3 regions of the Shewanella sp. Sh95 genome follow, and region 1 is predicted to be linked to each of the others. Evidence: riboswitches for the same ligand, from Rfam matches in the RefSeq annotation. Region 1 holds a riboswitch; each other region holds the start of a gene.
What was found. Region 1 has a riboswitch for lysine ahead of AEA42_RS00290 (Na+/H+ antiporter NhaC family protein). Riboswitches for the same ligand answer to the same signal wherever they lie in the genome.
Positions count from the first base shown of each region.

Region 2: linked by a shared signal. The riboswitch ahead of lysC (lysine-sensitive aspartokinase 3) and the one ahead of AEA42_RS00290 (Na+/H+ antiporter NhaC family protein) in region 1 are both predicted to bind lysine.
Region 3: linked by a shared signal. The riboswitch ahead of AEA42_RS19915 (Na+/H+ antiporter NhaC family protein) and the one ahead of AEA42_RS00290 (Na+/H+ antiporter NhaC family protein) in region 1 are both predicted to bind lysine.

Region 1 covers NZ_LGYY01000003.1:294-10,346, forward strand. Annotated here, with positions in the region: gene AEA42_RS00280 (cytochrome c3 family protein) at 283-2,397, shown strand; gene AEA42_RS00285 (M3 family metallopeptidase) at 2,569-4,719, shown strand; gene AEA42_RS00290 (Na+/H+ antiporter NhaC family protein) at 4,812-6,380, opposite strand; lysine riboswitch at 6,460-6,656, opposite strand; gene AEA42_RS00295 (FAD-binding protein) at 6,752-7,678, opposite strand; gene AEA42_RS00300 (electron transfer flavoprotein subunit beta/FixA family protein) at 7,679-8,428, opposite strand; gene AEA42_RS00305 (H-NS family nucleoid-associated regulatory protein) at 8,738-9,130, shown strand; gene AEA42_RS00310 (amidohydrolase family protein) at 9,338-10,053, shown strand, end outside.
Region 2 covers NZ_LGYY01000167.1:43,251-53,303, reverse strand. Annotated here, with positions in the region: gene AEA42_RS12170 (response regulator) at 1-606, shown strand, start outside; gene AEA42_RS12165 (YacL family protein) at 695-1,069, opposite strand; gene AEA42_RS12160 (zinc transporter ZntB) at 1,250-2,215, shown strand; gene AEA42_RS12155 (succinylglutamate desuccinylase/aspartoacylase family protein) at 2,270-3,385, opposite strand; gene lysC (lysine-sensitive aspartokinase 3) at 3,387-4,742, opposite strand; lysine riboswitch at 4,886-5,060, opposite strand; gene AEA42_RS12145 (DUF3293 domain-containing protein) at 5,304-5,738, opposite strand; gene arcA (two-component system response regulator ArcA) at 6,321-7,037, shown strand; gene AEA42_RS12135 (S9 family peptidase) at 7,342-9,633, opposite strand; gene AEA42_RS12130 (class 1 fructose-bisphosphatase) at 9,930-10,053, shown strand, end outside.
Region 3 covers NZ_LGYY01000272.1:8,240-18,292, forward strand. Annotated here, with positions in the region: gene AEA42_RS19900 (hypothetical protein) at 1-1,073, opposite strand, end outside; gene AEA42_RS19905 (hypothetical protein) at 1,086-3,359, opposite strand; gene AEA42_RS19910 (dienelactone hydrolase family protein) at 3,642-4,604, shown strand; lysine riboswitch at 4,745-4,916, shown strand; gene AEA42_RS19915 (Na+/H+ antiporter NhaC family protein) at 5,000-6,580, shown strand; gene AEA42_RS19920 (thrombospondin type 3 repeat-containing protein) at 7,452-10,053, shown strand, end outside.

The DNA of each region.
Region 1 (10,053 bases):
CTTTGCTCGCTGAATCGATTTAGGAAACAAAGCCAATCGCATTAACAAAAGTTTAGAAATGTGATCTACCTCCAAAGTTATAGTCCTAAATGCGGTTTGGTTCAAAAAACAAACATATCAATAACAGTATTATTTCATCTGGGACTAAAAGTACTCAATTTAAAAAATAAAAGTATTCGATGCTTGCAAATGAAATCAGCGGTTCAAAGCACTAATCTCCCCTGCAAACGTTAGTGCTGCAATCCGTGCCTTTAAATGCGTATTGGATTAATGGAGATTATGATGAGAATATTCACCTCTAAAAAACTGGCATATGTTGTCGCGTTAGCACTTACCGGTGCTCTCGTTGGTTGCGGCAGTGATGGTAAAGATGGTGTAGATGGCGCGCCAGGCACTCCGGGGACACCTGGCACACCAGGAACACCGGGTGAACCTTGGGTTCCACCACCAGTCACGAGTTCAACAGTCACCAATGTAAAAGTACTGAACTATAGCTTTGGTGAAGGCAATATCACCTATGAATTTCAGATCACTGACGAAAATGGCAACTTAATCAATGGACTGAAAAATGCTGAAGCCAAAGTTGCAGCATTAACCGATAAAGGCTTTATCAATAATAGAAATGAAGCCGACAAAACAGACGCAAGTGGCAATCCTGTCAAAGATAACGTCAATATCGGTGGCGCTGCGACTCAAGCAACTGAGGGCGCTCTGCTCACTTCATTAGGCGATGGTCACTATAGCTTTAAAGCCCCAATGAAAGGTGTTAACGCAGGTACCGAAGGTATTGTATGGCTCAGAGTCGGCGGTAATGCTGAAACTGGCATTGCTCTCTCAGCACCGCTGGTGGTGAACAAGCCAGAGGGAACTCATTCAACCACGACCGATAGTTGCTATTCCTGTCACGTAGACTATTCAACAAGCCCACGTAAACACACTAAATATGTAGCAACCGGTATGGACAGCGAAGTCACCTTCGTTGAAGGCTGTTTAGTCTGTCACGGCTCAGTTAGCTTTGCAGCAAAAAATGCCGAAGGTTTCTCTATCGGCGGTTATTCAACCAACACACTGTCTAAGATTGGCCACATTAATCACCAGAAATTTACTAAAGATTTCAGCGTGATGAACTGTAGTTCTTGCCACGTTGAAGCTCCAACCAATATTAATGTTTCAGGCCCAGGCTGTATTGACTGTCACAATACTGGTGGTGTACCAGGCGCGATTGTGCCAAGTAATGGTGCCGATGTCCGTCCGATGCATGAAGGTAAAACAGGTATTACTGAGCGCCAAGCATTACGTGCTAAGTATAAACTTGAATTATCTACCCCTGTTAAAGTTGATGATATTTCAACAAAAACAGATCATTATGCGCCAACTGGTGCAGCTTCTGCCGTTACCGCACCAGGCTGGTGTACCACTCTGACAGTAAAAGATACTGACGGTAATATCTTTAGCATTAAAGATAACTTCAACTACTCAAATCCGCTGGTATTTGATGCTAAGAAACCGATTGTTTACGCAGGTGCTTATCTGCATTCCTACGAAAAAAATAGCTTAGTCGGTCGCCCAGGTAACCGTACTAACTATTACTATGGCTACAATGCTGATGGTACTAAAAATATCTGTCATCTGCTGACCGATATCAGCCCTGTAAACGCCAACTATGTCTACTCTGCACGTGTGACCTTCAGCACCGCAGGTTGGATGGAGTACGACGGTAACCAACGCTATCAAAGCAATGGCAGCCTCAGAGCCAATGGCTATGACGGCTCAATGGGGGTCTCGTTCACCGCATACTCTGATGTAGTCGATCCTGCGACTGCAACCAAAGTATCCGCCTTTGAACGTCGCACCGTAGTCAGTGATAACAGCTGTACTACTTGTCACAATGATGCCACCGCATTCCACAAAAATGGCGCATTTGACGAAGGCGGTAAGGCTTGCGTAGCTTGCCATGATAATGGTATGGCACGGACATCAGCCACACTCGGTGCTGGTTTTGGTCCTATGGTGCACAGCTGGCACTGGGGCAACGGTGCGAATGTCGGTGAGATGAAGGCCGATGGCACTCAAGCGAAAACCGCTAACGGTGCAGGTGCAATCAACCCAGTCACAAGCTGTGTTGCCTGTCACGAAACCGCGATTGATTTAAACAAAATACCAAACCAATACATCCTTGAACCTGGTAACAAAATGACCAGCCCTGTTACCGCTAACTGCTATGCTTGCCACACAGGCGATGCAGTCAAAGCTCACATGGCTAGCAATGGTGGCGAGATCAGCGTTCCTGCCGTAGGTGATTGGTTCAAACAACCAACAGGAGAAGCATGTGCTGTTTGCCATAACACAGGTAGCAGATCAGGTATCGACAAATACCACAACTTCACCCGTAAATAGTTAATCGTCCCACTATTTTCCCTGCAAGAAAATAGTTCAAAGCGCCCCGTAACCTTGGGGCGCTTTTTTTGTTTACTTTTACTTACAACTTCATCCCATAGGTTTTCAGTCCTATTTAAGTTAGTAACGCTAGAGTCACAAAAACTACAATTCTAAGGAAATCACTCAACTATGCGTAAAAGTTTTATTGCCATCGCCATTGGCGCCACACTGATGACCGGAGCACTAGCTGGCTGTAGCACTCAAGATACAAAAGCTGCAAATGTCACCGCAGTACAAACCCAAAACCCCTTATTCCAAGCCAGTACACTGCAATATCAAGCACCTGATTTCAGCGTTATTAAAGACGAGCATTTTCAGCCCGCTTTAGAACAAGGTATTAAAGAGCAGTATCAAGAAATTTTAGCAATTGCTAACAATCCTGCTGCGCCAACCTTTGATAACACAATTGTCGCCATGGAAAAAAGCGGCGCCCTGCTCAACCGTGCATCGAGCGTGTTTTACAACCTCGCAGGTTCGAACAGCAATCCAGCCCTGCGTAAAATCCAAGGTGAAATGGCCCCAAAAATGGCTGCTCACTCGGATAACATCAACCTTAATCCTGCGCTATTCGCTCGTATTGAAGCCATCTATAACGACCGCAATAACTTAGGTTTAACGCCTGAAGCGGTACGTTTGGTTGAGGTGTATCACCAGCGCTTTATCATGGCTGGCGCTAAGCTGACCGATGAGCAGAAAGTAAAAATCCGCGCCCTGAACGAAGAACAATCAACGCTGACCAACGAGTTCTCTCAACGTTTACTACGCTTAACCAAAGAAATCGCTATTGTTGTCGATAACAAAGAACAACTCGCAGGCCTAAGTGACAGCGAAATCACCTCGGCAGCAAATGATGCCAAGGCAGCAGGCCATGAAGGTAAGTACTTAATCAATATCACCAACACTACTCGCCAGCCAATACTCGCCTCTTTAGAGAACCGTGAACTGCGCCAGCGCATTTGGGAAGCCTCGGCAAACCGTGGCTTAACGGGTGAAAACGAAACCGCATCTTTAGTGTCTCGCTTAGCCCAATTACGTGCCGAGCGCGCGGCTCTCTTAGGTTATGAGAACTGGGCTAGCTATCGCCTTACACCGCAAATGGCAAAAACGCCAGAAGCGGTTTACAGCATGTTTGGCTCTATGGTGCCAGCCGTAGTCGCCAACACAGAGAAAGAAGCGGCCGATATCCAAGCGATGATCAACAAGACCGGTGGCAAGTTTGAACTCGCACCATGGGACTGGGAGTTTTACGCAGAGAAAGTCCGCCAAGAAAAATACGCTCTTGATGCCAATAGCATTCGTCCCTACTTCGAATTTAACCGCGTCCTCGAAGACGGCGTGTTCTATACGCTTAAAGAGTTGTATGGCGTGACGTTAAAACCACGTCCAGATTTGCCTGTATACCACCCAGATGTGAAAGCCTATGAAATGTTTGATGCCGATGGCTCAAGCATGGCGATTTTCTATGCTGATTACTTTGCCCGTGAAGGTAAACGCGGTGGCGCATGGATGAGCTCGTTTGTAGGGCAATCCTTCCTCGAAGGTACTAAGCCTGTCGTAGTTAACGTGATGAACATTAAAAAGGCGCCTGATGGCCAACCTACCTTCGTCAGCTATAACGAAGTCACCACGATGTTCCACGAAATGGGCCACGGTACCCACGGTATGTTCTCCAAAGTGACTTACCCAAGTCTTTCTGGGACTTCGGTATCCCGTGACTTTGTGGAATTTCCATCGACTTTCGAAGAAGATTGGGCGGCCCACCCTAAAGTGTTAGCCAACTACGCCAAGCACTACGAAACAGGCAAGCCTATCCCTGATGAGTTACTGCAAAAACTGTTAAAATCCGGCAGCTTTAACCAAGGCTTCGATACGTTAGAGTATATGGCTGCGGCGCTAGTGGATATGGAATGGCACTCATTAAGCCCTGATGCACCATTGCAAGATGTAGCGACCTTTGAGGCTAATGCGCTGAAAAAGCACGGCTTAAATATCACCGCCGTACCACCACGTTATAAGTCAACTTACTTTGCCCACGCCTTCCCAGGTGGTTACTCAGCAAGTTACTACGCGTATATGTGGAGTGAAATTTTAGCGGCTGACGCCTTTGCCTATGTGCAAACCCAAGGCGGCCTAAACCGTGAGATCGGCATGAAATACCGTAAGACCATTCGCGAAGTGGGCAACAGTATTGCGCCAATGGAAGCTTACAAGAACTTCCGCGGCCAAGAGCCTACCACTGAAGGTTTACTCAACCGCCGTGGGCTCAATCAGACTCAGTAATTTTAGATACTGAGTAGATAAAAATCAGCCAGCATAGTTGCTGGCTGATTTGTTTTACATTCTCAATATAAGAGCGAAGTTAAATCACGGACTTATAAAGCCGTACTTTTGGATTTAATGTGCAAACCAAAAATCGTCAATACAAACAATATGCTACAAGTCACTAATCCCGCATTGACCGATTCAGTAAAGCCAAGCACTACGTAGCCGATCATGCTGATCAGCGCAACGATTACTGCGTAGGGAAGCTGCGTCACTACGTGGTCGATATGATGGCAACTGGCCCCCGTCGACGACAAAATAGTGGTATCAGAAATCGGTGAACAATGATCACCAAATACCGCCCCCGCTAATACCGAAGCCAGCATAGGTAACATCATGGCTGTGTGACTGCCCATCGCCATATCCGCAGCTATCGGCAGCATAATCCCGAACGTACCCCAACTGGTTCCTGTAGAGAATGCAGTCAGGCCCGCTAACACAAACATTAATGCAGGTAAGAAAGCAAAGGGAATATTCCCAGTGGCTAGGCTAGCCATAAACTTACCGGTTTCAAGCTGGCCGATCACACCTGCAATGGTCCAAGCAAATAACAAGATGTAAATCGCAGGCAACATAGAGCGAGCGCCCTGCACTACACCTTTTAATACCATTGATTTTTCAACGCCTTGCACTAAGTTAAGTACCAGCGCAACCGCTAAACCAATCAGGGCACCAAAGAACAGTGATGAACTCACATCGGTTTTCTCGAAAGCAGAAATAATATTAAATTCAATGCCTTCTTTAGCTAATACTTGGGCACCGCTATCGATCATAAAATACAGGGTCGCAAATACCAGTACTGTGATAGGTAGGAATAACCCGAGGATTTTACCTGTTTCAGCTTCGGGTAAATCAGCATTAGCACCTGGCGGTAAACCTTTAGTCTCATCGTATAAATTACCGCGCATGGCATTTAATTCATGTTCACGCATAGGGCCAACATCTAAGCCCATAAACGCCACACAAAGCAGTAATAATAAAGAGAAAATTGCGTAGAAATTCATAGGGATCATTTGAATAAAGACACTTAAATGCCCTGAATCCGCAAAACCATGTGCTGTTAATATTCCGCCAATTAACGCAATAATATAAGCGCCCCAACTTGATACCGGTGAAATGACACAAACTGGTGCTGCGGTAGAATCTAATAAATAAGCTAACTTAGCGCGGGAAATATGGTAACGGTCGGTAACAGGCCTTGCGACAGACCCAACGACTAAACTATTGAAATAATCGTCAATAAAAACAACACAGCCTAAAAACATGGTCAGTAATTTCGCATCGCGCTTATTACGAATATGTAACCTTGCCCAATCAGCAAATGCCCGAGCACTACCACTCACAGTAATTAGAGCGGTGATCATCCCCAATACAATCAAGAAACCGAGAATGTATAAATTCCAAGAATTTACGCCATCTTCCGACCAAAAAAGTCCTTTTACACTGTTAAATAAAAACTCACCGCTGGCCACAGGAGAAAATTGATTGAGCAATAATACTCCAATCACAATTCCTAAACCGAGGGAAAGAAGCACTCGGCGAGTAAAAATCGCCAATACAATTGCAACCACAGGCGGGAGCAAAGAAAGCGCCGAATCGGCATAACTAACTACAGTCATTGATTATTTCTTCGTCAAAATACGAATGGAGGGCGACTGAACTGGTGGGAAAAGGCAATAGATACCCAAGATCACCTGTCCTATCAATAGCGCTCCATAGTAACTATTCCTAATATCCGTATCTGGAAATACTATGGCAGTGTTGTACCTATTAGACACAACCCCAGCAGTTGATCGTGATAAATCAAACTACTTCGGCACCAAATCCTTTCGTGAACGATCAACGGAATCACCCTACTGATCACTACTGATATTTGGTGCGCCTCTACTTCTAAGAACGCCCATACATGGGCGTGAGGCTCATAAAAACATAAGCGGCTAAGCAGTTACCACCGCGAAGCCGCTTACTCTGACTTAGCTCACAAATAAAATCAACTTAAGCTTGCAATCAACTGCGGAACGGCTTCGAACAGGTCAGCTTCGAGGCCATAATCGGCAACTTGGAAGATAGGCGCTTCAGGGTCTTTGTTGATAGCCACAATCACCTTAGCGTCTTTCATTCCCGCTAAATGTTGGATCGCGCCTGAAATACCGACTGCAATATAGAGGTTAGGTGCGACAATTTTACCAGTTTGACCGACTTGCAAGTCATTCGGAACAAAGCCTGCGTCAACCGCCGCACGCGAAGCTCCTACTGCGGCACCAAGCTTATCAGCCAGTTGCTCTAACATCCCGAAGTTTTCACCGCTGCCCATGCCACGGCCACCAGATACGATAATGCCAGCATTACCTAACTCTGGACGTGCTGAAACTGTCAGCGCTTGAGACACAAACTGAGCTTTGGCTTCAAACACTTTATCCAAGGTAGTCACAGCAGCGTTATTACCCTGTGTCACCGCATCGAAAGCACTGGCACGCACTGTCATCACTTTGATAGCGTCATGGCTTTGAACTGTCGCTAAGGCGTTACCCGCATAAATCGGACGAACAAAGGTATCGCTACTCACCACGCCAATCACTTCCGAAATTTGCGCCACATCTAAAAGTGCTGCCACACGCGGTAACGTGTCTTTACCCGCACTCGATGCCGCTGCGAGAATATGGCTGTAGTTTGGTGCTAAGTCCACCAGCAATTTAGCCACGTTTTCGGCTAAATGCGCTTCATAAGCGCTGTTATCGGCAACTAATACTTGCGCGACACCTTGTAGAGCTTGAGCGGCTTGCACCACTGCACCACATTGATGGCCCACCACCAATACATGTACATCGCCGCCGATCGCACGAGCTGCGGTGACAACTTTAGCGGTATCCAGTTTCAGCGCCGCATTATCGTGTTCTGCTAATACTAAAATGGCCATTTAGATCACCTTCGCTTCATTCTTTAACTTTTCAACCAGCTCTGCTACCGACGCAACCATAATACCGGCCTTACGTTCAGCAGGCGGCGTTACCTTGATCACCGTTTGATGCGCTTTGAGCGTCACACCTAAATCAGCTACCGTCAGCACATCTAACGGCTTACGTTTGGCTTTCATGATATTAGGTAATGAGGCATAACGTGGCTCATTCAAACGTAAATCCGCAGTCACCACAGCTGGCAACGGTAGATTTAAGGTTTGCATACCACCATCTATCTCACGAGCAACTTGAAGTGAATTACCTTCAACTTTAATTGCTGAAGCAAAGGTCGCTTGCGGCATATCCGTTAATGCAGCAAACATTTGGCCCGTTTGGTTATTATCACCATCAATGGATTGCTTACCAAACAGCACTAATTGCGCTTGTTCTTTTTCTTGTACTGCTTTAAGTAATTTGGCAATTGATACTGGTGCTAACTCTTCTTCAGTATCAATGTGAATCGCGCGATCAGCACCTAATGCTAATGCGGTACGCAATTGTTCTTGAACGGCTTTATTGCCGATGCTGACGACCACTACTTCAGTAGCACTGCCCGCTTCTTTTAAACGAACCGCTTCTTCTACTGCAATTTCACAAAAAGGGTTCAACGCCATTTTGAGGTTTGCGGTATCAACGCTGGTGTTGTCAGCTTTTACCCTGACCTTCACATTGGCATCAACTACGCGCTTAACAGGCACCAATACTTTCATAGGGCTTCCTTCCTACACTTTCATGTACATGGACAAAACATTGGTGATCACCAATGCAGGATAGAGCCACTTTACGTCCTGTTAACGTTAACGTCAACCAAAGTCAAACGCTTGTTTGCATTTTTAAGACTGTCGTATTGGCCACATTTTTGAACACTTATTTGCCATATATAAAAAGTTCAAAAATTAAATAATATTTAATTTTTGTTTATTGCATAATTTTATTTGATTCGAGCAATATTAGTTTCTATCATTTAGCTGTTGTTCACCATTATCCTGTAATAAAAATAGAGTGGGACGAAAATAGATATGAGCGAATTTTTAGAGATATTAACTCACGGTCGTCGTTTTAAAGCTGCTGTAAAAGATCTTAGCGTTGAAGAACTGCGTGATTTAGCGGCTAAACTAGATAAAATTTTAGTTGAGCGTGAGTCAATGGAAGCAGAAGAACAGCAAGCTATTGCTGCTCGTAATGCAAAAATTGAAGAAATCCGTCAACAAATGGAAGCCGTTGGTTTATCAATCGACGATTTAGGTGGTGTTGCAGTTAAAGCCTCGAGCAAGAAACGCGCTCCTCGTCCAGCGAAATACCAAATTGAAGTTGATGGCGAAGTGATCCAGTGGACAGGTCAAGGCCGTATGCCAACAGTATTTAAGAACGAAGTCAATAAAGGCCGTTCTATGGATGATTTCTTAATCTAATCCAATACCGTAATGGTAATGACAATAGCCATTCGCTATTATCATTGAGTAACATAAAAAAGCTCGCGCCCTGCGAGCTTTTTTATGCCTATCCCACCCCGCCCATTGTCATTCAAGTAAATGCTTAAATTGCGTTACAATTCATCTTTAGTATTTACATCTACTTTAGGTTACTCTTTATTCACCCTCCGTCTAAGTGAATAAAAAATGCAGATAAACAATAAGATAATAATAAGCTGCGGCATAATAAGTAGTTTTGTATCTCAACCCATTTTTGCCGAGGCCAATCCCATCCCCCCCGTCAATAAGTTAACTGCATTGACCAATGCAGAATTAATTCTTGCACCGGGGAAACGACTCTCAAATGCCACATTATTAGTTGAAAACAATCGGATCAAAGCCATTATTGACCAAGGTGATATCCCCGCGGCAGCACTAAAAGTCGATCTCAGTGGTTATACTATTTATCCCGGTTTTATCGATCCTTTTACCGATTATGCTATCGAGTTTGAATATCCCAAATTGCAGCTCACTCGTCCGGTATATGATATTAAGCGTATTGGCGGGAATGCTGAAAATGGTGCAATTCACGCTGAAAAAGAATGGTTTAATTACATTTACCCCAATAAAGAACGCGCACGAGATTGGATCAATAACGGCTTTACCAGTGTACAAAGTAGTAAACTCGATGGTATTTTCCGAGGCACGGGTGTCAGTCTTTCACTCGCGGACAAAACTGCCAACGAGGTAATTTATAGGGCGCACAGCCAACCTTTTATGGCCTTCGATAAAGGTACGTCAGAACAAGACTATCCCAATTCCCTCATGGGTAGCATCGCGCTTATCAGGCAAACCTTTGCTGATGCTAACTGGTATAACCAAAATAAGCACAAATCGGTTAATAGTTCAGCTACACCTCAAAT
Region 2 (10,053 bases), on a different contig from region 1:
GTGGTCGATGATCACCCTCTCTTACGTAAAGGTATCTGCCAATTGATCGCCTCAGATCCAGACTTTAACCTCTTCGGTGAAGTGGGTAGTGGTTTAGATGCTTTAAGCGCCGTAGTAACTGATGAACCTGACATCGTCTTGCTCGATCTCAATATGAAGGGAATGACTGGCCTCGATACCCTCAATGCCATGCGCCAAGAAGGCGTGACTTCACGAATCGTGATCTTAACCGTTTCAGATGCAAAACAAGATGTTATTCGCCTATTACGTGCGGGAGCTGACGGTTACTTACTCAAAGATACCGAGCCAGATTTGCTGCTCGATAAACTCAAAAATGCCATGTCAGGCCACAGAGTGATCAGCGAAGAAGTTGAAGAATATCTCTATGAACTCAAAAATGCCGCCGATGAACAAGAATGGATTTCAAGCCTCACCCCAAGGGAGCTACAGATCCTGCAACAACTGGCGGAAGGATTAAGTAATCGTATGATTTCAGAGCATTTACACATCAGTGAAGGCACTGTGAAAGTGCATGTCAAAAACCTGTTGCGTAAAGCTAATGCCAAGTCGAGAACCGAAATGGCTGTAAGATATTTGAACAATTGATATTGGATAAGTGATAGACTTACTCCATTAAATAATAAAGGCAATCAATAGATTGCCTTTATTATTTGTTGATATTCACAGCGGGCGGTTATAGCCCTTTTTGCACAAATTCATACCAACTAAGTAGCGCTTCTTCTAAATCTTCTAGCCCACAGTAAGCCTCAGATTCAGCATCATAGAGGGACATCGCCTCTTCGAGTTCATAATCCTGCTCAAATCCTAAAGCATTAGCGTAAATTCGTGCCTGCTCCTCATCCAGATCTAAGGTAATATCTTTGCCGATAAAACGCCAAGAAACTCGCTTACCTGTTTGAATTTCTTTGATAATATCGAGCACTTGCTGAATTTTGGCTAACTCAGGCCCCAACTCTTCTGAAAACCATTGGCCCAGTACCTCATGGTCCATGCTAAAGCTGGCTAAATACGTGCCAGTCAAACTGTTACGCCGAAATTCATATTCCATTTTATCTTCTCAATACATTACAACTAAGGCTAATTTTAATCTATTTCATCATAAGTTGCTTGGCCAGCAATTTACTCATCTAGCGCTGAGGTTATTGTGAGAGGAAACGACGCTAGGCTTCATTTCCACTGTAAAATCAGTTAGCTTTACCCGATGATTTAGCATGAGATGGAATGTGACATGCACGAAGGATTTATCTATAGCATAGTGCTTAGCGGCGCACGAGCTGGCTCAACCTTAAGCCCAGAACAACTTGAAAATTGGGACCCTAAGGACGGGTTGATTTGGGTACACCTACGTTATCGCCACAAAAAGGCTCGCCATTGGGTGTTAAACAGCGGTCTTAATAAAGTCGAAACCGATGCCCTGCTCGCCCAAGATACTCGCCCTCGAGCCGTATTGGCAGGGGAAGGCGTATTACTCGCACTGCGCGGTATTAACTTAAATCCAAACTCAGCACCTGAAGATATGGTCGCCGTGCGAATTTACGCCGATAGACAGCGCATTATCTCCACCTGTGATCGCGAGCTGCAATCGGTTAAAGATGTGGCTGAACTGATCATGGAAGGCACAGGCCCCACCACCACAGGAGATTTTCTCCTCGCCATTTGTGAAAAACTGACTACACGTAAAGTCGATTTTATCGATACGCTAGAGGAGCAACTTTCAGAATTAGAAGAACAAGTTGTTTCTGGCAATGTTAAAGATTTACGTACTGATATTGCCGAACTACGCCGACAAACCGTAGCCTTGCGCCGCTATTTAGGCCCACAGAAAGAAGCCTTCACTAAGATGCTGTCCGATCAATTTGTGCTGTTTAATGAGCCCGAAAAACTTAAGATGCGCGAAACCACGGATAAGCTTATTCGCACCATTGAAGACTTAGATGCACTGCGCGACCGAGCCAATGTGACCCAGGAAGAGTTACTCAGCCAGCAATCGGAGCAGCTAAACAAGCGCTTGTATTTCTTATCCTTAGTCTCGGCAATTTTCTTACCGCTGGGCTTTTTAACCGGTTTGCTTGGGGTCAATATCGGCGGTATTCCCGGTGCGGATAACGCATGGGCTTTTGCGACCTTCTGCGGCATTTTAATATCGCTGGTTGCCCTGCAAATGGCGCTCTTCTATCGCTTTAAGTGGTTGTAGACTTTAATAAAAAACGCCAATATCGAGATTGGCGTTTTGTTTTGCTGATTGCCGTTAATATGGCAATTCAAACAGATTGGTCATGACTTTATAGAGCTCTGTGCCTTGATGCACCGACGCCGAAGCAAAATGGAGTATAGGCACACAATCCTGGGGCAAACTGAGTGCCGTCAGCTCCTGCTCACTGCCATATAAGTCGAGTCGCAGCAGATTGACTAAGGTCTCACCCGCCGCAAGCGGCTCTCCCACGGGCGCCACATATTCCACCAAGCCCGCCATAGGCGCATGGTACTTTTTGTAATCCTTAAGATAACAGCCAAAACGCGGCATCTTAACGGGTTCCACTTGCTCGGCAATCACCCCTCGATGGCTTAAATAGGCCAAAATGCCTTTAGCATCGACTAAAGCATCCTCAAGGCAAATGCGTTCTTGGCTCGCCAGTTCCAAGGTAAAAGCTGAAACGGCGATACTGAGATCCCGCCCCTGAGCTTTTGCCTCCTCACTGAGTTGCCACCAAGGACAAAATGCCGCCTCATCCATTGCGCCACCAAAACTATTGGGGATCACCAGTGTGTAAGGAATCGTGAAAAACTGCGCCGCTGCAACATCATATTCAGGGCAATACAAATGTTTACAGGATTTAGGCCCTGTATGCAGATCGAGCACTATATCCGCCGCATGGGCCATAGCCTGTAAGCTAACCGCCAATCTGTGGCCCGTGGTCACGCCCCAATCGTTACGTAACCGCTGCTGGCAAGCTTCAATCAAGGTGCTGCGATATGCTTGAATAAGTTCGCTATCGCTAAGCTCGGCATGCTCGCTGTACCAAGCGGGTAAATCTATCGCGTGATTTAAGTACTCACGATTCCAGTTTACGCCAGTGATAGGGTCAAAACGCCCCAATGTAAACTCACCGCTTTTTTGATTAATCCCCAGCGGATTAGCCAAGGGCACTAAGGTAATCTCACCTAAGATGTGGCAATTTTCCAACTGCTTCATCAATTGATAAATCACCGCATTGCCTTGCACCTCAGCACCATGGACATTAGCCTGAATATACACTTTAGGGCCAGATACATGACCACTTGGCTTAAAGTGATAAATCGGCAGCGTCAGAGCCTGCCCTGCGGCAAGCTCCCCAATTTGCAGAGACGATGTTGTCGGCAACATACTAAACGCCTTCAAACAAGTTTTCGTGCAACGCTTTAACCACTTGTGCCGCTTCGGATTCGGCTACTAACACACACAAGTTATGCGGGCTGGCACCTTGGCAGATCATCCGCACATTATGGGGTTCGAGCACTTCAAACACGCGGCGACAAATACCCGCAGTCGTAGCGATGCGATTACCGATAATCGCCACCAATGCTAAACCATCCTCCACGCGCACGCGGCAATGTTGCGATAATTCTTGCAGTAACGCTTCACTTAATAAACCTTGTCCGCTTGAATCGGAGCCGGTTTTATCTAGAGTGAGCGATACGTTAACTTCGGAGGTGGTGATCAAATCCACACTGATCTTGTGTCTTGCCAATGTGGCAAAGGTTTCCGCCAAGAAGCCCTGCGCATGCAGCATTTGTAGGCTGTGCAGATTGAGTAGCGTCTGGTCGCGGCGCAGCGCCACCGCGCGGAACACGGGTGCATCTTCAACCTGATGGCGGATCCAAGTGCCACCCTTTTCAGGCTCCTTGCTTGAACCGACAAACACTTGAATTTGTTGGCGCACGGCCGGAAGAATCGTCGCAGGATGTAATACTTTAGCGCCAAAGGTTGCCATTTCAGCGGCTTCGTTAAAACTGATTTCGGCAATCGGATGGGCGTTTGGCGCGAGGCGCGGATCGGTCGTATAAATCCCGGCCACATCGGTCCAAATCTCAACCGCTGAGGCTTTTAAGGCTTCGGCTAACAGTGCCGCAGAATAGTCGCTACCGCCACGGCCGAGAGTTGTGGTTTGCCCCGCTTCATCGGAGCCAATAAAGCCTTGAGTCACAATCACTTGCTCAGATAGCAATGGCTGTAAGTGTTCACGGGATAACACTGCAATTTGCTCAACCTGTGGCTCGGCGCGGCCAAAATGGCTGTCGGTGCGCAACACACGGCGCACATCGAAGGCACTTGAGTTGGCGCCTTTTTCGCGCAATACCGCCGCAAATAATGCCGACGAACACTGCTCGCCAAGGGACAATAACTCATCCATGGTGGCCTTACTGCGCTGGGACGCCAGCGCTTCGCTTAATACCGCCATACGGCTTAACAGCTTATCTAACGCGGCAGCAACATCATTAGGGCGACCGAGTTTATCTAAGATAGCGTATTGAATCTGCGCAATTTGCTTTAATCGTTGTAAGCGACCATCGTCGTTAATTGACTCTTGGGTCAGTTCAACCAACAGGTTAGTCACGCCACTAGAGGCGCTAACCACCACTAAACGGCAATCGGGATTACCCAGTACAATCTCGGCGCAGCGATTCATTGCACCGTAATCGGCGACTGAAGTACCACCAAACTTTGCGACAACAAGGGACATTAGCGCACCTCCGCAGAAGCAGAATACACGGCACAAACAAGGATAAGATATTGATTAACTAACATGATTACGCTCCGAACTAACTTCGTTCGAAGAGCCTGGTGCTCAATGATACGCACCCCAATAGAAGGGAAACAGCAATCGTCACCAGAAGCTCTCCACCAATTACAGGTGACAATCGTTAGGATTCAGCCTAAGCGACCGACATAAACATGCAGCAACCATATCTATGCCTCGGCGTTAATCTCCCTCATCAATCATCGCTGGAGTTTGTGCTCCTCTGACTGACTACCTAGTTAACGCTCCTCTTCTGTTCCTTTCCGCCGGAAAGGGACGAAAAAAGTAGCAATAAACCCCTAATGAAGTCAATGCTAATTTCACACACTATATACAAATTCAATAAACGCATTTAAAAACAATGGGAATTTAAAACGTTTGCGACTCATGCCAAACGAGAATAGGGAAAAATCAATCAGATCTAGCAAAGAAGAAAAACAAACTAGCCTTGCCGTGAGATCAGCAAAGCTTAGCCAGAGGAGCGATTAAAAGCGTCAATCGCGGTTAGGTGACCAAGTCCGGTAGCTCATAAACCAAACGCACATAGTCGTTAAATCGACCTAAACACACCTCTGTTTGCCCGGCTAATGTACAAGGCACTAAACTCACCTCGCCCTGTTCCACCATGTAGATAGCGTATTGATTAAACTTTTTCCCCAACTGCAAGGCCATGCTGCGATCAATAAACACGGCCCAGCTCTTCTCCATATGGGATAAATCTGGCGATGCCCCAATCAGTGCACGATAGGGACTGCCTAATAATTCAATTTCACGTAGAAGTTGGCGGTCGAGTAATCGGTTTTGGCTGGGAGTGAGGAGGGTTGAAGCGGGATTATGGGCGGTAATTACAGCAAAGGAAAAATCACAGGATAATGCTTGAGTAAGCAAAAACAACGGCGTTTGATAATGCTGCCACAAATCTTGAGTCATGTTGTCCATTGGTAGTCTAGTCGAAAAATGAACCCGCGCTAGTTTAACAGAGAGCCTAAAAAATCCAAAGAGGCGTGAACTGGCTCACAAGAATTAAAAATACATTAGTTATACTAATCAATGACTAAAGTAAATATCATGGTAAATCAGCGTCTCAGCCTGAAATTTGTTAACATTTCATTTGTTAACAAATGCCTAAAACGAGTACAATGTCGTCATTGGCCAGTTAAGCAGATAACATTAAGTTTGCTTAATCTTGACAAGGGTTTGTTAGATTCCTCTGCGAAATCACCTTATGCTGGCCAGACATCTTTTAAAATGTGTTCTACATTTGATTTATCATTTAAACATTTTAAAAAAAACAATAGTTAAGGAACTATTTTTAACTATTGCTTATCGAAGTTGATACTGGTTACGTTTTATCGTATTACACTTTAAACGTTCACTTATATACATCCTGACGTGTAGCCGTGAAGATCTTCCCTTTGAAGCACAGAGCAGTAAGTGGAAGTATCAACATTTTATGAATATAAGAATCCGATGTAAGTGATTCTTATGGTTAGAATATTGGTTAAAATTTAGGTACTTAATATGCAAAATCCGCACATTCTGATCGTTGAAGATGAAGCCGTTACCCGTAACACGCTAAGAAGTATTTTCGAGGCAGAAGGGTATGTGGTAACTGAGGCCAATGATGGCGCAGAAATGCATAAGGCTATGCAGGAAAACAAAATTAACCTCGTGGTTATGGACATTAACCTACCAGGTAAAAACGGTCTGTTGTTGGCACGTGAATTACGTGAAATCAACAACATCGGTCTGATTTTCTTAACAGGCCGTGACAACGAAGTCGACAAAATCCTTGGACTTGAAATTGGCGCGGACGATTATATTACCAAGCCGTTCAACCCTCGTGAATTGACGATTCGTGCTCGCAACCTTCTGACTCGTGTTAATAGCGCAGGCAATGAAGTCGAAGAAAAGAGCTCTGTAGAATACTATCGTTTTAACGATTGGAGCCTAGAGATCAACAGCCGTTCTCTAGTAAGCCCACAGGGTGAATCTTACAAACTGCCACGTAGCGAATTCCGCGCTATGCTGCACTTTGTTGAAAACCCAGGCAAAATCTTAACTCGTGCCGATCTACTGATGAAGATGACTGGCCGTGAGTTAAAGCCACACGACCGTACTGTTGACGTGACAATCCGTCGTATTCGTAAGCACTTCGAAAGCTTGCCAGATACGCCAGAAATCATCGCTACCATTCACGGTGAAGGCTACCGTTTCTGCGGTAACTTAGAAGACTAATCTTCAACTTACCGTTTGAACGCCATAAAAAACCAGATCCTAGGATCTGGTTTTTTTATCTCTGCAAAAAAGGTTTTAGCTAAAGCAAACTGGAAATCCAAATTACAACTCAGTGAACTGGAATATTGAGCGCCAGATAAGTATTGAGTGTGTTGTGATTAAACTAAGCAGCGTACTGTTAAATAAATAGGCTTAACTCAGAATCATACAAAATAAAAAAGAGTGAGGACGTTACCCCACTCTTTTAAAAAACGCCACTCTGACATAAATACCAGTCTGATATAAATGCCAACCTAATGCTGAGTTATTTGCCGCTTTTAAGCTGTCTATCGAGGAAATCCGCCAGCGAGCGGTATAAGTGATTACGCACTTTCTCACCGCGCATCGAATGCTTAGACCCAGGATAATCAATCATCTGGAACAGTTTACCTTCGTCCTGCAACGCCTTATACACGCGAGTACTGTTTTCAAACAACACGTTATCGTCGGCCATGCCGTGGTACATCAACAGCCCCGACTGGTAGTTTTTCACATAGGGGAACACGCTACTGGCTTCGTAACCCTGCTCATTATTCGCGGGATGAGCAAGATAACGCTCGGTGTAGTGAGTGTCGTACAAGCGCCAATCGGTGACGGGCGCGCCCGAAATCGCCGCCTTAAAGTAATCCGGCGCCTTAAATAAACTCATCAAGGCCATATAACCGCCGTAGCTGTGGCCATAAATCGCCACGTTGTTGCTATCGACAAAGGGCAAGCTGCGCAGATAATCGACACCAACCTTTTGATCGTTCACTTCCGCTTCGCCCAAGTGACGATAAATAACTTGCTCAAACTGAGTGCCTCTATGGGCACTGCCACGGTTATCCAGTTGAAATACCACATAACCTTGCTGCACTAAGTATTGGGTAAAGTAATCCTGCTCACTCCAGCTATTCGTTACCAATTGCGCATGTGGGCCGCCATAAACACGCACCACCACGGGGTACTTTTTGTTCGCATCGAAGGGCACGGGTTTAAAGAGACGCGTTTGCAAGATTTGCCCATCTTCTGCCTTAAGTTCTTTAAACTCAGGCAGTTGCCAAAGGCCTGCATAGTCATACAGAGGATGACCCACTTTGACTTGGTTTTGCTCCACCCACGCCAAATGTTGGCCCTTATCGCCGTGTAAACTGATCTGCGGCGGCTGAGATAAGCTATTGAAATAATCCAGATACACGCTTTGATTATCGGCAAATACCGGATCGTGCATCCCCGCCTCGCGGCTCACACGCTCAACCTTGCCACCCGCTAACGGCACACGGTAAAGGTGTTTTTCGATTGGGGTATCTTTACGGCCGGTGAAATACACCCAACCTGCGGTTTCATCAATATATTCCAGCTCATCGACAGCCCAATTGCCCTCGGTCAGTTGCGTCTTCAGCTTACCTTTTAGGTCAAACAAATACAGATGATTAAAGCCGTCACGCTCCGAGGCCCAGATAAACGCCGATTGCTGCTTTAAGAAGTGCAGGTCGTTGTTTAGATTCACCCAAGCATCGCTGCGCTCTTTGACTAAGGTTTTCGGCTTGTTCAGCGCATCGAGCGCCACCAGTTGCAGGTCTAATTTTTGTTGATCGCGACTCTGCCACTGGAAGGATAAATGCTTGCTATCGGGCAACCAATCGACGCGAGGCAGATAAATATCCTTATTTTTATCATCGCTTAAGGTGACCCAATTGATGGCTTTATTATTAAGGGTCACAACGCCCAGTTGGATCTCGACATTGTTTTTACCCGCAGCCGGATAACGCTGCTCGGTAAGCTTAATGCCATCGGCGTAGATTTCGTTGCGGGTGACTAACTCAACGCCAGACTCATCGATACGGGTAAAGGCGATGGCTGACTCATCGGGCGCCCACCAGTAACCCGTCATGCGGTCCATTTCTTCTTGGGCGACAAATTCCGCCATGGCATTTTTAATCGCGCCGCCACCGTCTGTAGTCATGGCCTCAAGCTTTTTAGTCGCTAAATTGAGCACATACAAATTTTGATCCCGCACGAAGGACACAAAATTCCCCTTGGGCGATAGGCGCGCATCGGTGGCAAAGCCCTCGCCTATCGGCAGTTGGCTGACGCTGTTATCTGCTAAGGAGAAGTAATACAGATTACCCGAGGCGGGGATCAACAGTGCCTTGCTATCGTCCGCCCAGAAATATTCCATAATGCCGTCGCCATAAATACGTTGGCGCTCGCGGCGGGCCTTTTCTTCATCGGACAGTTCATTGCTCGCCAACTTATCGGCATTCAGCAACAGGCTAGATTCGCCCGTCTTCACATCCATTTGCCAGAGATCGTAAAAGTTTTGGTTATCTTTACGTCCAGCCAGATAAGTCACCCTTTGGCCATCGGGGGATAACTTTAATCCACGGGGACTCGTACCCGCCAAGGCAGGAGACGCATTCATGCGCTCGATAGTCAGCGGCGTTGTGCCGCCCTCAAGTGCATAGGCGGGGGTAAATATCGCGCTAGAAACCATGGCCAGTTGACTCGCTATCAGTAGGGATGAGGCGCCCAATGTCACCGAGCGCAGGGAAGAAGCTAACCCATTTTTAGTCATTATTATTCCTTGGAAGCATATTCGCCTTTAGGTGGCGATGAAAAACTGCCTCCATTGTGCCAAGGCACAGCCTAAATAAAAAGCGCAGGCAATATACAGATACAAATTAGCAGGCAAACTTCTTAAGTTAGCTTAATTTTCAAGATAACCCACTCAGTCTTGCACAAAGGGATAACCCTCTTGGCTTAAATTGATTAAAACCCGCAGCAACATCGCTGAAATTGTCGACTAACTGAGTTATTATTCGCGGCAAATAATGAAATTGACCTCAATGTTGAACCCCTAAAGGACCTAACATGCAGACTCTTGCCCAGCACTTAACCTCAAAGGCAGTGAACGAATCCCTCGCGCAACTGATTTTGACCTTAGCCGACACCTCCAAAGCCATCAGCCATGCCGTGCGTCACGGTGCCTTAGCCG
Region 3 (10,053 bases), on a different contig from region 1:
TTGACGGATTCGACATACAAGCCAGTTAATTTTTTATCGAGTTCCTCGCGACGATTCACTAATTCGCCTTGCTCGTAGTCTTCGCTAAGTGACCAGTTTTTGAGTAGATCGTTTTCTGTGCTCTCAATCAGTTGGCCTTTACTAAAGCGCTGCTGTTTACGATAAACCCAACGATTACCTTGGTATTTGCTGTCGGTGGTTTTTTTAATTTGCCCTTGTTCATCGTATTCAATGGCTTGGAGGGCATCACCTTTATCGTTAGTCAGTTCCTTTAATTGGATCTGACCATTCTCATAGTAAGTTAGTTGCTCACCAACCTTATAATCAGCTTGATATTGGTAATGGCGTTTGACGTTGCCATTGTCAAAATACTCAAAATAGTCACCGTGTCTTTTGTCTTTAACATACTCTTGGGTCGAGATGACTTGCCCATTTAGGCCCCAAGTAGTCTCAGTACCTTGCAATAGACCATCAACGCGATGTTCTTCACGGTTAAGTTTGCCAAGATTAAAATATTGACTCACGCAGGTTGGGTCATTGCAGATCTTGGCGGTGACTTCACCTTCGGGGCCAAAATGTTCGCTGATGCCGACTTCTTGGCCATCTTTAAAGGTGGTTTTGTAGCGGATATTGCCGCCATTCCAATAACCCGTTTCGAGACCTTGTTTCACACCATTTTCATAGTGCGATTCAACATACAGTTGGCCGGTGGCAATGTATTTTTTAAGCAAGCCATGAAGTTGGCCTTGCTCGTTACGAAAGCCTTGCTCGTACGGCTTGCCATCCTCAAAGTAACATTGATATGCACCGCGAAATTGTTCGCTGGTGAGTTTTTTACCTATGTTGTTATCGGCGAGGGCACTGGCGCAAAAAAGCATATCTTTGTTTTTGTAATAAACCTCAGCCTTATAATGGCCGTCGATCACTTCGGTCAATTGTTTTAGATAGTACTGAGCCTGTTTTTCATCTTTGACAACCTTCCAATGGGCATCGAGTAACACCTTTTGTGCACTGGCATGGGAGCTGATAAGTACGAGTGCTCCTAGGAGCAGTTTTACGGTAAGTAGACGCATAACAGCTCCTTTTTATGGCAAAGGTTTAAAGGTGAATTCATAGGGGATATCGCTGGGTTCTTTGGCGATCGTCATATAACTCACCTTGGCGGCGGGGCCTGCAACACTTAAATAGCGCCCATCGACTAGCACTTCGTTAATCGGCTGCTGAGTATTTTCGGGGAGTCGAATGGTTAACAGATTGCCTTGGGCATCTTCGACCTTAAAGTAATTGTTAAGATAGCTACTCGGCTCATTGCCATATCCCGTTTGCATCAGCCAAGAGTGTAAATCGATTAACCAAGGGCGGTCTGTCGCGGCCAATTCTAAAGGCTGCCAATGGATATCACCTTGGCAACGGATCTTACCCTTGATCTGTTTATCGTAGAAAAACTGCCGCACATGATCCGGAGTCATCAACATATAGGCACTGCCGCTTAGGGCATTGGGAATAAACTGCCAAGTGACGGGATTTTTACCCTCATTAAAACCCTGTTCTATTTCAGGTTTACAGGCGGTCGCCAAAGCCGCTGACATGGGAATATACAGATTATGACCATTGTCAGACACAGGTTTTATCCCTTGGATCGTATTGACCTCATTTTGAGCGCTATCTAGCGTCGGATTGGTGAAGCTACCTAGGCTGGCGTTACCAAACTCGGTGGGAGGATTCGCCAGATTTTTGTTGTACTCGGTAAATTGTACAAAGCGAATCGTCTTGGTTTGAGTCAACTCCGGCTGGGGTTGTTTCTCGATTAACACCACGGTTTTTGGGGTCTCATCGAGCTTGAGTAAGAGTGCGTTGCTGGTGAGGTGATGGCTCTCATCGGCTCCAATTAATTGTTCTAGCAGCTCCTTTTCCGTCGCCGTTAACCAGGAGGGATAATTACCTTCGCGACGGGCATCTGCGATCATGCCTTTAAACTGTTGGAAAGGCAGATTAATACTCTGATCCTCACTCTGTTTTGATATGACTTTAAACAGTTTCGCCTCGGCATCGAGCACTTGGATTGTTAGGCTGGCATCGCCAAAGGTGTAAGGTGTTGCCAGCAATTCATCCCACGACTTTTCGACGATCTTATTCGTCTGTGGGATAAGCGTTAGCTTGGCATTAATATGGTCTATCTGCTTGAGTTTATTCGCAGTGTTATCCCACCCCGTCGCAATAATATCGGTTGCAGATTCAATCGAGGGATTATAATTCCTCGCCCAACCTTTACCGTGCTGCCAGAAGTGAATATCAATCGGTTTACCGTTAGCATCAAAAGCGCTTAAGTCCTCATAACGTACATCGGCTTCCACATATTGCGGGCTCATATTGTGGACAAAGCGTAATTGCAGATCTTCAGGGGTATCAGTACCCCAAGGGCCAACATTATCTAAAATACCTTGTTGGTCTGGTAATAAGGATTTTATAAATGCCTCATTATTGGGGCGATACTCCTGCGGTACCTCGCTAATGCGGTATAGCTCCTTTTGCCGATCATCCCTATCGCGCTCAGCATCAAAGCTATCATCGGCATGCCAAAGCGTGCTCATGATATACGGCCTATCCTTAGGCGCCATCAGGGTACGGTGGGTGAAAGTACTGCCTTGGCGCTCTTCCCGTTGAAAAAACGCCATGCTCTCTAACCAACCGGTTTTACGGTTAACTTCGAACTTGCCATAGGCCTTATACTTGCCTTTTTCACCTTGTAACACGGCGATTAATTTATCTTCACTGACCTGCTCAACCGTCCAAGTTAAGCGCCCATCCATCGGGGCGCTTGTGCTGTAACCGACGCGAGGCTCAAGCGCCACAGGCAAGGTTGGGGCTTGTTTAAACAAGTTATTAAGATTTTGCCAGCGCTCAAATAACTCCTTGATATCTTTTTGATCCATCTTGGCAATGGGGGTTAATTGGCGGACTTCACCATTGTTAAATTCCACATTAAAGCCATCTTTAACCAACTGAGCGATTTCATTGGATTTGGCTTTTGGGTCGATATTACTCACTGGGATCGGCATGCCATAATCGCTAATTTGCAGCAGGTTAGGTTGGATAAAAAAGCGGGCATTATGGGTTAGTGGTGTGGTTAAGCTGGCCGTCTTACCTTCTGTATCTTGTAACTGGTAATCCAGCAGCAATCGTGCCTGCAACACTTTACGAGTTTCGAAACTATCGTTGAGGTGTGAAGTAGAAATAATCTGATACTCGCGCGAAGCGGGAATACTTGCTGACTTATCAGAAACCTGATTATCGCAAGCCGTTAACCCAAGCGTGAGCGTGACAGTGGTACAAAGTACCCTGCATATCCCTATAGCCATTTGAACTCCATTGGTAACTTATGTTATTGAAATGTAATGATATTAATATGTTGTTTGGCGACATTATACACAAAAATGCCCCTAGGGAATAAAAAGCTCACGCCAATTTGGGCGCATGATCAACCATAAATTGGCTATTGATGAGTGGAGAATTATTAAAGGTGCGGCATAAAGCTAATTGCCCTGACAAGCTCTCATCCTTTACTCTTGGTAAGGCCGCTAGATAACTCACAAGCTAGGGAATATAAACCAGTGGTTAGCTTGTTAAATGGAGAAAGAACGATGAGCCCAGATCATAAGCCAGAACTAACCACACCACCTTTCCCTGTCATTCCTCAGGAAGCCTTTGACTGGTATGACGAATATGCCCACGGCATTATCGACCGCCGTGAGTTTATGGCTCGCCTCGCAGGTTTAGTGGCACTGGGTTTTACCATGACCACGCTGACGGGCGCACTAATGCCTAATTACGCCTTAGCCGAGCAAGTCTCCTTTAACGATCCCAGCATTCAAGCCAGTTATGTGAAATTTCCATCCCCCGATGGTTATGGTGAAGGTCGCGGTTATTTAGTCTTGCCAAACGCGTTGCTGATCCCAGGCCAAAAGGCGGGCGATCCTAAGACCTTAGATCTCAGTAAAAAAGCCCCTGTGGTATTGGTGGTGCACGAGAACCGAGGCTTAAATCCCTATATCGAAGATGTTGCCCGCCGCTTAGCGGCCAAGGGCTATATCGCCTTTGCCCCCGATGCGCTTTACAGCCTTGGTGGATATCCTGGTAATGATGATGCGGGTCGCGCCATGCAAGCGAGCCTTGATAGAGCCAAAATCGAGCAGGATTTTATCGCCGCCGCGCGTTTTTTAAGGGCGCACCCGCAGAGTAATGGCAAACTCGGTGCTGTCGGATTTTGCTTTGGTGGTTATATCGTCAATATGCTCGCCGCCACCATTCCCGATGAGCTTGCGGCAGGCGTGCCTTATTATGGCACACCCGCAGCAACTGAGCTGCGCAGCCGTGTGAAAGGCCCGTTGATGTTGCAATTTGCCGCATTAGATCAACGGATTAACGATACATGGGCCGAGTATGAAGCCCTGCTAAAGGCTAATAAAGCCGATTACGTCGCTTATCTTTACCCGAATGTGAATCACGGTTTCCATAATGACTCCACCGCCCGTTATGATGAGCCAACGGCTGAGCTCGCATGGACAAGAACCTTAGATTTTTTTGGTAAACATTTACTCGTATAAGTCCATTTAGCGCTATTGCAACGCTTGAAAGGTGGATGTTTCTTGTGTTACCAACTTGTAGGTGATTCATTGTTTTATACGCGAGTGGGATCAAAATACTTGCTATCAGTTCCCATCTCGCTAGAATGCCCGCTCGAATACCTTTAAGTAGAGGCGCGCTGCCTATGACTACTTGTGCGGAGGGTGATGCCGCAGATGTACAAGGAAAGGAGTCAGCGCCGAAGTAGCCAGGTCATCAAACCGAGCTGCTGGTTTTGCATCAAATAGGTGCAAGACTGCCATAGTCATCCACTATGGAGCGCTACCTGAAGGGGCTGAGGAGTAATACCTCCCTATAGGTTTTGTTTCTTTATCCTCTCGGTAGATCTCCACCCGTTTTTTGGTGAAAAGAGATCATGGACATTAGTCATTTTGCTGACTCAGGTTGGTCAGTACTTCCCCCTTTGTTAGCCGTCGCCTTGGCGATCATCACTCGTCGCGTACTGTTATCCCTTGGCGTAGGGATTGTGGCCGGCAGTTTGTTACTCAATCAGTTTTCTCCCCTTGATTCATTGCACTATATGTTCAATACCGTGCTGAAGATTTTTTGGGTCGATGGCGCACTTAATCGCGACAATATCAATATGTTGCTGTTTATGTTACTGCTTGGTGGACTCATTAGTCTGATGACGGTTTCTGGCGCCACCCGCGCCTTTGCCGAGTGGGCAGCTAAGCGCGCTAAGACCCGTCGCGGCGCAAAAGGCTTAACTGGTGTGATGGTGTTTGCGTTTTTTATTGACGACTTTTTTCATAGTTTGTCGGTTGGCGCTATTTGCCGTCCGGTGACCGATCGCTTTCAAATCTCCCGCGCCAAACTGGCTTATCTTTTAGATTCTACCGCTGCGCCCGTGTGCGTATTGATGCCCATTTCTTCTTGGGGCGCTTATATTATCGCGCTTATCGGTGGCATTATGGCCGCCCACGGCATTAGCGAGCAAAGTCCAATCTCAGCCTTTGTTGAGATGATCCCGATGAATCTCTATGCCGTGTTTACCCTGTTGATGGTGTTGGTGGTGATTATCTTTCAAATGGATATCGGCCCGATGCGTAAACATGAAGCATGGGCGCTGGAGGGGAAGCTTTGGGATCCGTCTAAGCCTCGTCCAATCGGCTTAGATATGGAAAGCCCTGAAGAAAGTAACGGTGGCATGATCGATATGGTATTGCCGATCCTAACCCTCACAGGCGCGACCGTGTATTTTATGATTTCCTCTGGTGCGGCAGTGTTGGATGAAAAAGGGCTGCCATTTAGCGTACTTGGCTCCTTTGAAAACACCAATGTGGGCTCCTCGCTAGTGTATGGCGCGCTGTGCAGCTTGGCGGTGTCAATTGTGCTTGCGCTGCGGTTAAAATTGGGCGCTAAAAACTGGCTTAAAGCCGCCCCGCAAGGAGTGATGGCCATGCTACCTGCGATCAATATCTTGCTATTTGCATGGGCGATTGGTGCGGTTGTTCGCGATGTTGAGACTGGCAAATATCTGGCCTCCCTCGCCAACGGTAACTTGCCAATGGAAGTGTTGCCTGCGGTGGTGTTTGTGTTGTCCTGCGCCATGGCATTTGCCACCGGAACCAGTTGGGGCACCTTTGGTATTATGTTGCCACTGGCTGGCGACATGGCCGCAGCCAGCGATATCGCATTAATGCTGCCTATGCTTGCCGCAGTGCTTGCGGGCTCAGTGTTTGGCGATCATAGCTCGCCGATTTCCAGCACCAGTATTTTGTCGGCCACGGGGGCAGGTTGCCACCATATTGACCATGTGATGACCCAGCTACCCTATGCGTTAGCCATCGCCTTTGGCGCCACCTTAGGCTATTTGGCCATGGGGATTATGCATTCAACCTTAGCTGGATTTGCCGTAAGCGCCCTGTGGTTTGTGCTCTTCACTGCTTATCATCTGCGTAAAACGAAAAATCAGCCTTTGTTAGCTACGGCATAAGGCACTTTTACACGCTATCAACCAGGGGCCCACGGGCCCCTTGGTTTTTGGTGGGCTTGAGTAAATCTGCATCCATTCAAATAAACTTAAGTCATCACTTAACTATCTAATTTGTAATGTGAAAGTGGTAGACAGATGTTCAGCACAACGTTATCTTAGGTTTTTAACAAGGATGAAACTTAATCGTGACCTCGATTCAGTTCACTTGCATCAGGAAGATGTATCTTTATTTCGCAAGAACACCTCCTGAACAATATGCGATAAGTCTCTAGGTGCTAGGTGCTAGGTGCTAGGTGCTAGGTGCTAGGTTCTAGATTCTAGATTCTAGATTCTAGATTCTAGATTCTAGATTCTAGATTCTATAAAAGCATTACAGCAGTGCAATCCCTTGGCTAATGGGTGTTGGCCAAGTGCGGTAGCCATGGAAAGATTTTTGTCGGTTCACAAAGTAGTGAACTGGTTATTTAGCGGCCTTTCGGCCGAGGTGAATCAAGGTCGTGGGTCTTCAACCCACACCCGACCAAGAGGGGATCAACAGCAATTCCCTCTTGGATCTCCCTTGCCGCCCCTAACGGAGTTGAAAGCCCCTTGGGCATTAAGCGTTCTTATGCTATCGCGTCAGACGCTCGTCCCTGATTCGACTGACGCTATCTCGGCATCCATGCCTCGCTCACGCAACGAACGCAAATGCCCTGCGGCAACTCCGAGGGGGTGGTGTATTCCTTCGGCTCAGGTGTTATAGGTCGATTGTTAAGGCATAAAAGTGCCTGTCCAATTTTTTTAACCTCAGTGTCAGTTATAAACAATGAAAGTTATACCTATCCGAATATTTTAAATAATTTAATAAAATCAAATAAATGGATGTTATGATATGAAATATGCACTTGTACCCCTTTTGTGTTTATGTCTTTCAGCATGTGGTGGCGGTGGTGGAGATTCTTCAGCAGAAACACCTACCCCACCTCCTGTCACCAAAGATCCCTTGTCTAAATTTATCAATATTAAAGACCAATATGCAGGTATTGAGTCTGCAGCTCCATTGAATACAGAAACATTAGGCCAAGTGTACAAGTACATCTTTACACTCATTCCTGAATTACTACCGGACTATAACGATCAAAGTGGCGAACTGGGTTCGACTTGCTCTGGTGGTGGAACGATTAAAATTTCGAATGGAAGCTCAGATAAAGAAAAAAATATTGCTTTCACTAATTGCGTTGAAGATGGTATGACAACTAACGGTAAAGCTACTGTGAGAGCAAACCGATTTTCCACCGATGGAATACTTATTGATAGTACCGTGATTTTTGAGGATGTTGATGTAAAAGGTACTTTAGGTCACAGTTTACTTGCTGGTACTGCACAATATGTAGAGCAGGACTTAACTTGTGCAAAAACTGAAGCAACATATAATTTAATTTTTTCAGATGTTAATAATAAAAAACAAATCTTATTTTCAAATTTTAAATATATTAGAACTGGTAATGAGATGGTTTTATGTGGAAATGATGGTTTTAGGATACAAGGTCGCGTATTCGATTCATCTTTAGGGTTCTGGGATGTCCAAACGAATGAATTATTTAAACTTAACACTATGGTACATGCCTATGAAGAAAGTGGTGAGTTTGTTGTTAGGGGAAGTAACAGTAGCCAAGCTACATTTTCAGTTGAATTCTATAAGGAGTTAAGAGGAAACGTAAACTCTAATTATACCTATTATAAAATTATGCTACATAGTGGCATGGTAAATAAAGAATATGCTTTTTTAAAGGAATACTATAAACCCTCCATATTGACCTCATTTGAGGATACAGATAACGATGGAATAACTGATGGTTGGGAGTTAGCTTTTGGTTTAAATCCAACATCGGCTTTGGATGCAACTCAAGATTTAGATGGTGATGGTTTTACTAATTTGCAAGAGTTCTTATCTTTTGGTCATCCTAACGATAAAAAAATACTTCCTAAAATTGCTGATCTCGGAGTTACTTTATCCCATGAAACCCAAGGCTATTCTAAAAAAATTATCGTAAAAGCTGAAGTCGAAAGTGATGTAAAATCAACTGACAGCGGAACAGTGTTGACGACCTACTCAACATCTCTTCCGATTTATTTTGATAGCGATAGTTATGCTCATTCAAATTTTTGTACTTTATCAGATAATCTACTCGAACTGACCTGTAAATGGGATAATATATCTCCAGGATATAAAGCTGTTCAAGAGATCTATTTAAATGCTGACTCAGCTAATGGATCAGAGATTAAGAGTGTTATCACTGCAAAAATACAGCATCTTGGACATGATGAGGATTTGTCGAATAACCAAGCAACGATTGATGTAGCAAGACATGCTGCTGATGTATCTTATCGATTGTGGATTGATAACCGTCAAGAGTACATGATGGAGTTAGTTGATACTTCACAAAAGTTAGCATTTATAATTCATCAACAAGAATCTAAATTTGGTGGCTTTGACACTGTAACTGGCAACAAAATTAGACTAGACATACCTGAACATATCACATTATTAAGTGCCGAATGTGTTAATAGTCATGAAAAGTATAATTGTTTGGTTGGAAACGAAATTGTTTTTAAAGACTATCAACAGGCTTATAGTTTTACACTTGATATTAGGGGAGATAGTCAAGGGGAAGGAAAGTTAGTATTCAATTCACTCAGTTCTATAACTGGTGATAAAGTGTTATCTTCAATACCATTTCCAATAGTGGTTGGTCAATCTACAGAAGCATTACAAAAACAGATTGATATGGCGGCCGATGGTGAAAAAGTTAATGTCTCGGCAGGAATTTATATTGGTGATTTAGATTTATCTAAAAAGCAAACCCTATTAGAAGCTGAATCTAAAGGTGCTAAGCTTTATAGCGGTGAAACTTCATTTTGGCAACCAAGTTTAATTATTGATAAAAACAGTAGTTTAAATGGTTTTACCTTGGCTAATCACTATATAAAGGTAGGGAGTAGTGGAGGTACTATTACACGTAATTTATTCGATGGTACACCAAGCAACCTCAGTTCAGTATACGTTTTAAATAGTGGTGAAATGCTTTTTGAACAAAATATATTGATAGGTAAGGCTCTCGATAATGGTTACGTATCTAGTAATTTGGATGATGATTACCATTGCCCTAGGATTGAAAGCGGTAATTATGCTGTTGCACAAAACACTAAGACTAGACTAGTCAATAATATATATTTTGGTAATCTTTTTGATGCGCCTGATTTATATTTTGGATGTCAGCTTATCAATGCAAGTATGTCCTCTGAGTTAGAAGTTTATAATAATACATTTTTGGGTTTAGAATCTGTGGTGAAGCTTATTTATCATGGGGTTAATGAGCCATATTATAAAATATCAATCGATAACAATATCGTTTCAAAATCCAGATCGTTAATTGATAATGCTTCTTATGCTAGTACTTTGTATAGTTTTACTCCAGAATCTAGCATTAGCT